Regions from separate parts of the Cupriavidus sp. 01T418 genome, predicted to be linked through region 2. Evidence: predicted binding sites of a transcription regulator. Region 2 holds the regulator's gene; the other holds the start of a gene.

Evidence for each region. The regulator FNR, encoded in region 2, switches genes on or off when oxygen is low (the NO sensors DNR and NnrR bind a similar motif). The targets are predictions, from matches to a motif close to TTGATNNNNATCAA.
Region 1: AC1DQ3_RS34170 (universal stress protein) is a predicted target of FNR. The motif match lies at 2,833-2,846, and genes of this name have one in related genera.

Annotation. Positions count from the first base shown of each region.
Region 1 covers NZ_JBFTQG010000068.1:12,163-16,345, forward strand. The annotation lists gene AC1DQ3_RS34160 (lecithin retinol acyltransferase family protein) at 288-821, shown strand; gene AC1DQ3_RS34165 (BON domain-containing protein) at 966-1,610, opposite strand; gene AC1DQ3_RS34170 (universal stress protein) at 1,839-2,678, opposite strand; gene AC1DQ3_RS34175 (exo-beta-N-acetylmuramidase NamZ domain-containing protein) at 3,074-4,183, opposite strand, start outside.
Region 2 covers NZ_JBFTQG010000022.1:53,933-58,115, reverse strand. The annotation lists gene ccoG (cytochrome c oxidase accessory protein CcoG) at 44-1,537, shown strand; gene AC1DQ3_RS21035 (FixH family protein) at 1,562-1,780, shown strand; gene AC1DQ3_RS21030 (hypothetical protein) at 1,783-2,028, shown strand; gene fnr (fumarate/nitrate reduction transcriptional regulator Fnr) at 2,097-2,822, opposite strand; gene AC1DQ3_RS21020 (sulfite exporter TauE/SafE family protein) at 2,961-3,719, shown strand.

The DNA.
Region 1 (4,183 bases), on a different contig from region 2:
CACGTGCTAGTCACGATCGCCATGAGCATGCGCCAATTGGACTGCACCTTGTCAGGCTTTCCTGACAGCGTTGACGCATTTCTGACGGCATCATCCTGCCAAGACCGACAGAAATCCTGGTGTTGAACGGACAGCGTTCTCAGCCCAGGATGATTTCGGCTCGTGTCCTCCCCGACAATACTTCAGGCATCAATCACCCCACCCAGTGCGTCGGCAAGAGTGCGCATTCGGCACCTATCCATTGGCTGAATGGTGCCATCGCGAAGCGGTAGCCCCGAGGAGGTGCCATGAACTCATATGCCCAACGCGCCATTCCGTGTCGCATCATCTGCGCCGAGGCGGATACATTCCCCTTGGGCGCCCATCTTGTCACAGAGCGTTGGGGCTATGCTCACCATGGCATCTATGCGGGCCAGGGAAATGTGGTGCACTATGCGGGGTTTAAGGACCTTCTGCGCCGGGGGCCAGTCGAAACGATCTCCCTTGAACGATTCGCGGAAGGCTACGAGATCAGAGTCCATGCTGAACCCGACTCCAGGTACGACGGTCTGCAAGCGGTCCAGCGTGCCACGTCGCGCCTGGGGGAAGACAGGTATCGGCTACTCACCAACAATTGCGAGCACTTTTGCACATGGTGCATCTCTGGTGAAAGCCCCAGCGTGCAAGTGGAGACCGGCCTGAGCAGTCCGACCCGCGTCGTACTCACTGCCTTGCGCCTCCTTTGTGGCATGCTTTTCAAGCGAAGCGCGATCTCTAAGTCTAATCTGGGCGTCGCGAGCGCCCTCACGAACCGAGGGCTGCAGTGTGCTCAAGCGGCATGAACTGCTCCATCACATGGTATGGGTTGGCTCGGGCGCGAAGCTTGGATTTCATTCCGGATTACGTGGCCAGCGATGCCAGCGTAGGCTTCCCTTGCCAAAACACGCATAAGTCATGCACAAGCTCGCGCCCTCTTCCGCCGCGCTTTAGGATAGGGGGAGGTGATCGATCACGCTGGTCACACCCGGTGCTGACCATGCCGCTCCCACCGCCGCCTGCCGCTCCTGCGGAGAATCGACTTGGCCATTCAGCGTTACAACACTGCCCAGCACCTCGACACGGATATGAGCGGCCTCTCGCTCTGCATGACGCCGCAAGGCGGCATCGATGCGCTTAGCCACGTCCGGCGGCCCAACGCGCGGCTTGATCGCTAGCAGATTGATCACGCCAGCCACGCCACGCAGATGTCCTACGGAACGCTCGGCCAGCTCGCGTTGATAAGCCCATTCCACTTCGCCGGCGAGGGTGACCCAACCCTTCTCAACGCGCACCTTGATACTCGCGGAGGGCAGGCTCGCATGCCATTGCAGCGTCGATCGGGCTGCCTCTGCCATGGCTTCGTCATCGTGTTCGCCAGGGACGCGTACATCGAGATCCACCACAACCGCCTTGACCCCTTCGACGCGCTCGGCGGCACGTTCAGCCGCCAGCTTCTCGATATAGGTGTTAAGGTGGCCGCTCAACGTCACTACGCCATGGCTGACTTCTACACCAACCGAAGCCCCATCCACTGCGGGATCCCACGCAAGCTCGTCGTTCACGTCCTGCTTGATCTGCAAATCGGTTTTCATCTGACAACTCCTCTCGATGCCGGCGCCAGCTATACCTGGCGCATTCGGTATTCCAGATTAGTTCTCTCGTACGCGCGCCCGTTGAGACATGTCAACGACCGGTACCGTATAACTGTCAGCTATGCACTCAATCTTCTTACTCAAGGTACAAGATTCGACGGGACGGCGGCCCAGCGCGTGAGGCTGCGCGTTGCGCCGCCTAATATCAGTCCGCGATTGCGACAACATTCAGTGGGAAAAAAGCACGGGGACTGTCATGGCTTCCAGCAACGTCCGGGTCGTCCCACCCAGAACCACCTCACGGAGCCTGTTGTGTCCGTAGGCGCCGGCTACGACGAGATCCGCCTCCAGATCCGACGCTTCCGACAGCAAGCGCTCGCCGGCATCGACGGATGCCGTCACAGGAAGGTTGCACAACGCAGCCGTCACCCCATGCGCCGCCAGCCAGGTCGCCGCATACTGAGCGGGCGCACTCCATTGGCCGCCGACCTTCCCAGCCAGCGTGCATGTGGCAATGGTCACCGCTTTGGCCTTGCGCAGGAACGGCAATGCATCTCGGATGGCTCGCGCGGCCTCCCGCCCGCCGTCCCAGGCGACCAGGATGCGGCCGCCTACTGTCTCAAACCGCCCCTCGCACGGAATCGTTAGGACCGGCCGGCCGCTGGCAAGCACAATGGATTCGACGAAATTCTCGGCCACGAAGGCGGCCGGATCCGCCGGGTCGTCTTGTCCGACCACCAGGAGGTCCGCCAGCCGCGCCTCCCGCTGCCCGATGACCAGCGGAAGTTCGTCGAAGGCGTGCCATTCAGCCGTGATCGGCAATTCCTCAGTCGCACCTTCGAAACCATGCCGCACGACCTCGCGATCCTGCTCGTACTGGGCTTGGAGGGCCTCGAGATAGCGCGCGCCGTCGGGGAGGCGGTACACCCAGGCCGACTCCGGGCGGCGACAGGCAAACATACCAACCAGCTTGGCATTGTGCTCAACCGCCAGTCGCGCGCCGATATGGAGGCGGTGGTAGGAACGCCGGCTGGCATCGAGTATGACCAGAATGGTAGCGAACGACATAGGGAGACTCCCACCGGTTGATGCCCTCTTGACGATTCATAATGAACTGTAGTTCTTCCCGCGTGCGCCACAAGCGCGGTATGTCCACTCCTTGCGCCACGTCAAGAATCGTCGGACGCCTTGCTACATGGCATTGCGCATAGCGAGCGAGGTCTTGATTTGCATCAGACTACGTTAAATACCCCCTATCAGGATTGGGAGGAAGCACTGTGACACTGTATACGGTGCACCTGTACTCCCCTCATCCGAACAAGCGTTGGCGTCCTTGACGCAGAGATCGGGTCGGTGGCTGGTCGCGTTCTCGCCTATGCGCATTGCCCCGTGCTGCTGGTGAAGGCGGCCAGCCGCGTCAACTGATAGTCGCTACACTGCAGCGCACTCCGGAAGGAGTGGGGTCAGTACATCAGAAATCGCGCGCGGTCTTGCGCGAAGCCCGCGCCTTGCGTCGACACCGTTCGTTCGACCACCGCCAGCGAAGCGTGCGCGTCGATCAAGCGCCAGGCGCTGTCGGAACCGAGCACCTGGCGGATCGCAGGGAGGTCGAATTGCCGCGGGTAGAGGGAATGCAACGCGATAGCCAGCGCAAGACCCAGGCGCCCGGGTGGTCTTTGCCCAACTCCCGCCTTGATTGATACTCCATGGCAGAGCCGACCGCGATAACGGCCTTCGGTCGGCACAAAGCTCGTTACATCGAACCTCGCCCCGGCATCGAGCTTCTCCAGATAGTTTGCCAGGTCCCGGCCGACAATCCAAGGGGCGCCAACCAACCCAAACGGCGTCGGCGTGCCGCGCCCTACGCTGACATTCGCGCCTTCGATCATGCCGAGATCGGGATATAGGCCAAGTTGTTCTGTGTTGCGCAGATTTGGCGAGATCGGAACCCAGCCGAGTCCGGTGTCGGCAAAGCGCATGGCGCGCATGTAGCCTTGCATGGCGACGACCTGGAGATCCGCGCCGATGCGCAGGCGCGCATTGAACATCCGGGCGAGTTCGCCGACGGTCATGCCATGCACCAGCGGCAATGGAAAGTACCCGGTAAATGAGGACGGCTTGCTGGGGTCTTGCAGCGGGCCACCGAACACAACTGCGCCCAGCGGGTTCGGCCGGTCCAGCACAAAGACAGGGATGCCGCGGGCGGCGGCGGCTTCGAGCGTGTAGCCGAGCGTCGTGATGTAGGTAAAGAAACGCACGCCGGCGTCCTGCACGTCGAACACCAGCGCATCCACGCCTTCCAGCGTCGCTGGCGCAAAGCGCTTGTTTCCGTCGTACAGGCTATGGACGGGCACGCCGGTTGCCGCGTCAGACGAATCTCCCAGTGGGGCATCAATATCACTGGCCAATCCATGCTCGGGCGCGAACAGCGCCGCCAGCGTGACACCGGGCGCATGGGCGAGCGCATCCGCTGTTCGCACGCCCCTGCTATCGAATCCGCTACGATTCGTGACCAGCCCCACGCGCAAGCCCGACAACGGTGCGAACGCCTGCGCCTCCAGTACATCGATGCC
Region 2 (4,183 bases):
ACGCCTGCCCTTGGAGCCGGTATGCCGGTGGGGATGATCGCCCATGAACGCCCGGGAACCGGAACCGCCGGGAAAGAGCGGGGCCACATGGGCGCCGCTTCGGGAGCCCGCATCGGCCACGGCGGATGCGGAAACCTCGGACGCAACGCTCTACGAAGTCCGCCGCAAGATCTATCCGCGCTCGGTCAAGGGTGCGTTTTCGCGCTGGCGGGTCTGGATGGTGGTCCTGACCCAGCTGTTTTTCTACGGCATGCCCTGGCTGCAATGGAACGGCCGCCAGGCCATGCTGTTCGATCTCGGCGCGCGCAAGTTCTACATCCTGGGCCTGGTGCTGTGGCCGCAGGATGTGATCTACCTGTCCGTGCTGCTGGTGATCTCCGCGCTATCGCTGTTCCTGTTCACGGCGATCGCGGGGCGCCTGTTCTGCGGCTACGCCTGTCCGCAGACGGTGTACACCGAGATCTTCATGTGGATCGAGCGGCATGTCGAAGGCGACCGCTTCGCACGCATCCGCCTGGACGGCGATCCGTGGAGCGCGCGCAAGCTGCGGCTAAAAGCCGCCAAGCACACGCTCTGGATCGTGATCGCGCTGTGGACCGGCTTTACCTTCGTTGGCTACTTCTCGCCCATTCGCGAGTTGGGTGGCCACGTGCTGAGCCTGTCGCTGGGCCCGTGGCAAACGTTCTGGACGCTGTTCTATGCCTTCGCCACCTGGGGCAACGCCGGCTTCATGCGCGAGCAGGTCTGCAAGTACATGTGTCCGTATGCACGCTTCCAGAGCGTGATGGTCGACCGCGACACCTATGTGGTGACCTATGACGCGGGTCGCGGCGAGCCGCGCGGCAGCCGCTCGCGCAAGGCCGATCACAAGGCTTCAGGGCTTGGCGATTGCGTGAACTGCAGCATCTGCGTGCAGGTCTGCCCCACCGGCATCGATATCCGCGATGGCCTGCAGTACGACTGCATCGGTTGCGGCGCCTGCATCGACGCCTGCAACCAGGTCATGGACAAGATGGCGTATCCGCGCGGGCTGATCCGCTACACCTCGGAGAACGCCATGCGCAGCGCGTTGCCCGAGCCGGAGGCGCGCAAGCGCCTGGTTCGTCCGCGCACGATGGTGTACTCCGTGATCTGGCTGGCCCTGGTTGCCGGCTTCATGGTGTCACTGGCGATGCGCACGCCGCTCAAGGTAGACATCATTCGCGACCGCGGCGCGCTGGGCAGGGAAGTGGAGGGGCGCTGGATCGAGAACGTCTATCGCGTGCAACTGATCAATACGAGCGAAGCGCCGATGCATGTGGCCATCCGCGCGGACAGCGACGACCTGAAGGGCCTGGCCGTGGAATACGACCACGCTGCCGGCAATCTCGCGCCCACGTCCAACCGCCTGATCCCCGTTCGCGTGCGCGTGCCGATCGAAGCCGCCGGCCAGGGTAACCACAAGATCCAGGTGACGGTGACCGCGGCAGGCGATGGCGGCGCAAGCGGTGCGCGGATCAGCCAGGGCACCAGCTTTATCGTCCCGCGCAACCTTTGAATCCAGAAAACTACAGGAGGCCTGATGATGCAGCAAAGCAATCCCTGGTGGAAGGAGCCCTGGCCCTGGCTGCTGATAAGCGGGCCCTTGCTGGCGATGGTAGCCTGCGGGGTCACGATCTGGCTGGCCGTGACACACCCGGACCAGCCCATCGTCGATGGCGTGTCGCGCCATGGACTGGTGGTCGAGAAGGCAGGCACCACGGCACGGCAAGCTGCGCCGGCCACGGCGCAGGTGAAGTGACCATGAGACTGCGCTGGCTGATGTGGGTGCTATGGCCCGGCTTCCTGGTTGCCGGGCTGACGACGGCCCTGGTATTTTCCATGGTCGATCCCGGTGACCTGCGCTTTTTCGGGCAACCGGTCGAGGCGTCGCGCGAGGCGGCCTACACCGTGGGCTTCCTGGTCGCGTGGGCGCTCTGTTCGCTGTCGAGTGGATTGACCTTGTACACCATGCCCACGCGGCTGGCGCAGACCGACGAACTGGAGTGAGGGCGATGCGCGGCTGCCAAAGCCGCGGGAGCCGGATGGCTCTGCGCGGCAGGCCGATGTTTGCCGGCCTAGCAGGACTTGTTGACGATCTGCTTGATGCCCGTCATGTCGACCAGCTTGACGTGGCGCTGGCGGATCTGGATCAGCCCGGCTTCCGCAAATCGGGAGAACAGGCGGCTGACGGTCTCGAGCTTGAGCCCGAGGTAGCTGCCGATTTRCTCGCGGCTCATGCGCAGCACGAACTCGGAGGCCGAATAGCCGCGCGCGGAAAGCCGCTCCGACAGGTTGAGCAGGAAGGCGGCAAGGCGCTCCTCGGCGCGCATCGAGCCCAGCGTGATCAGCATCACCTGGTCCTGCGAGATTTCCTTGCTCATCAGCCGCATGAACTGATGCTGCAGCGAGGGGAGCACATTGGACAGCGACTGGAGCTCGCCGAAGCGCACCACGCAGACTTCGGTATCCTCGAGTGCGGTGGCGTCCGATGCGTGCTGCATCTCGCCGAGGCCGTCGAGCCCGACGACTTCGCCGGGGAGGTGGAAGCCCGTGATCTGCGAGCGGCCATCCTCCATCGTCAGGTGGGTCTTGAGCGTGCCGAAGCGAATCGCATAGACGGCGCTAAGCGGATCGCCGAGGCGGTACAGGGTCTCGCCCTTGCGTACGCGCACGCGCTCCTGCACCAGCGAATCCATTTTTTCGAGGTCCTGCTGCGACATGCCGACGGGCAGGCAGAGCTGTCCCAGCGAGCAAGTGGAGCAGCGGGGCGACATCTCGGTAATGGGAATGGATGTTGGCAATTGGGGCCTGTCGGTTTAGCGCAATCAATCAAGCGCGGAGTAGCAGGCGCTGGGCTTCATATTGATAGCGCCTCCTGGAGGCCCGGGGGCGCGTTGGACGCATTTTACCGCGCCAGGTGATGTGGTTGGGAGGGGAAGTTGACCATAGGCGTACTTTTCAGCGTATTTACCCTGGCTTTGCTGGGCGGCGCGCATTGCGCGGCCATGTGCGGCGGGATTGCGCTTGCCGCCGAGCAGGGTGGTGTTGCAAGCGTGCCTGCCACCGTGCTGCGCCGGCCAGGCCATTGGCTGCTCGAGCTGCTGGTCATGCATGCCGGGCGGTTGAGCATGTATGCGCTGTTGGGGGCCTTGCTGGGCGCCTTGGGCGCAGGCGCCTGGAAGGCCCAGTACCTGCCGCTGCAACGCTGGATGTTCGGGGTCGGCAGCGTCATGCTGGTGTTGTCGGGTTTAAGGATGCTGCGCGGGCGCGTCGTGGCGGCTGCCTGGCTGGAGCGGCTGGCCGCCCGTGGCGCCGGCTGCTTGCTCCGCGGTTTTTCCGCCGCTGTCGCGCGCCTTGTACCCATGAGCTTGCCGCAGGGCCGGCTGCCGCGGCGCTACGGCATGGGACTGGCCTGGGGGCTGGTGCCATGCGGCATGGTCTATGGCGCCCTGGCGATGGCGCTGCTGGCCGGGAATGCACCTTCCGGGGCGCTGGTGATGGCCGTGTTCGGCCTGGGCACCTTGCCGAATCTATTGCTTATCTCGGGCCTGTCAGGCTACCTCAGGCAGTTGTCGCGCCGTCCGGCGGTACGTACGGGCGCCGGTCTCGCGGTGGCAGCTCTCGGCGTCGTCGGAGTGGCGCGTGCGTTGCTTTTGCCGGAGACGCTGGCCGCGCACGGCTTCTGCCTGGTCTTCTGATACGCCGCTTCATGGCGTATCGCGCACTTGGTCAGGTGACTGCCTGCGTGAATCGGTTGCAGGTTTGCCAGGGAATGCCATACAATCGCAAGAACAGCGATATCGCGCAGCGTATTTCATCGTGGCATCGTCAGGTAGCATTCGCACTCAGGGATGCATGCCAGAACACCCGGGTACGTACTACCGCCAGGGACCGTTCCCCATCCGCCGTCCAGTTCAAAAGATTATTTGGTTCAAAAGACCAGCCACGGCAGGGCGGGTGAAACAGGCCAGGCAGGCCCGATATCCGTATTTTCTTGCACCTGGAGCGACGGACGTCGCACCGGACAGGTCCGCCACATCAGGGGGAAGGCGCGACGCAAGGGCTCTGTCGACCGGCAGGTAAAGCCGGTGGCCGGGCGATCTCCCGCCGGACAGGTCCGGCACCCGATGCAAAAAAGAAAGCGCACGACTGCATGCATCAA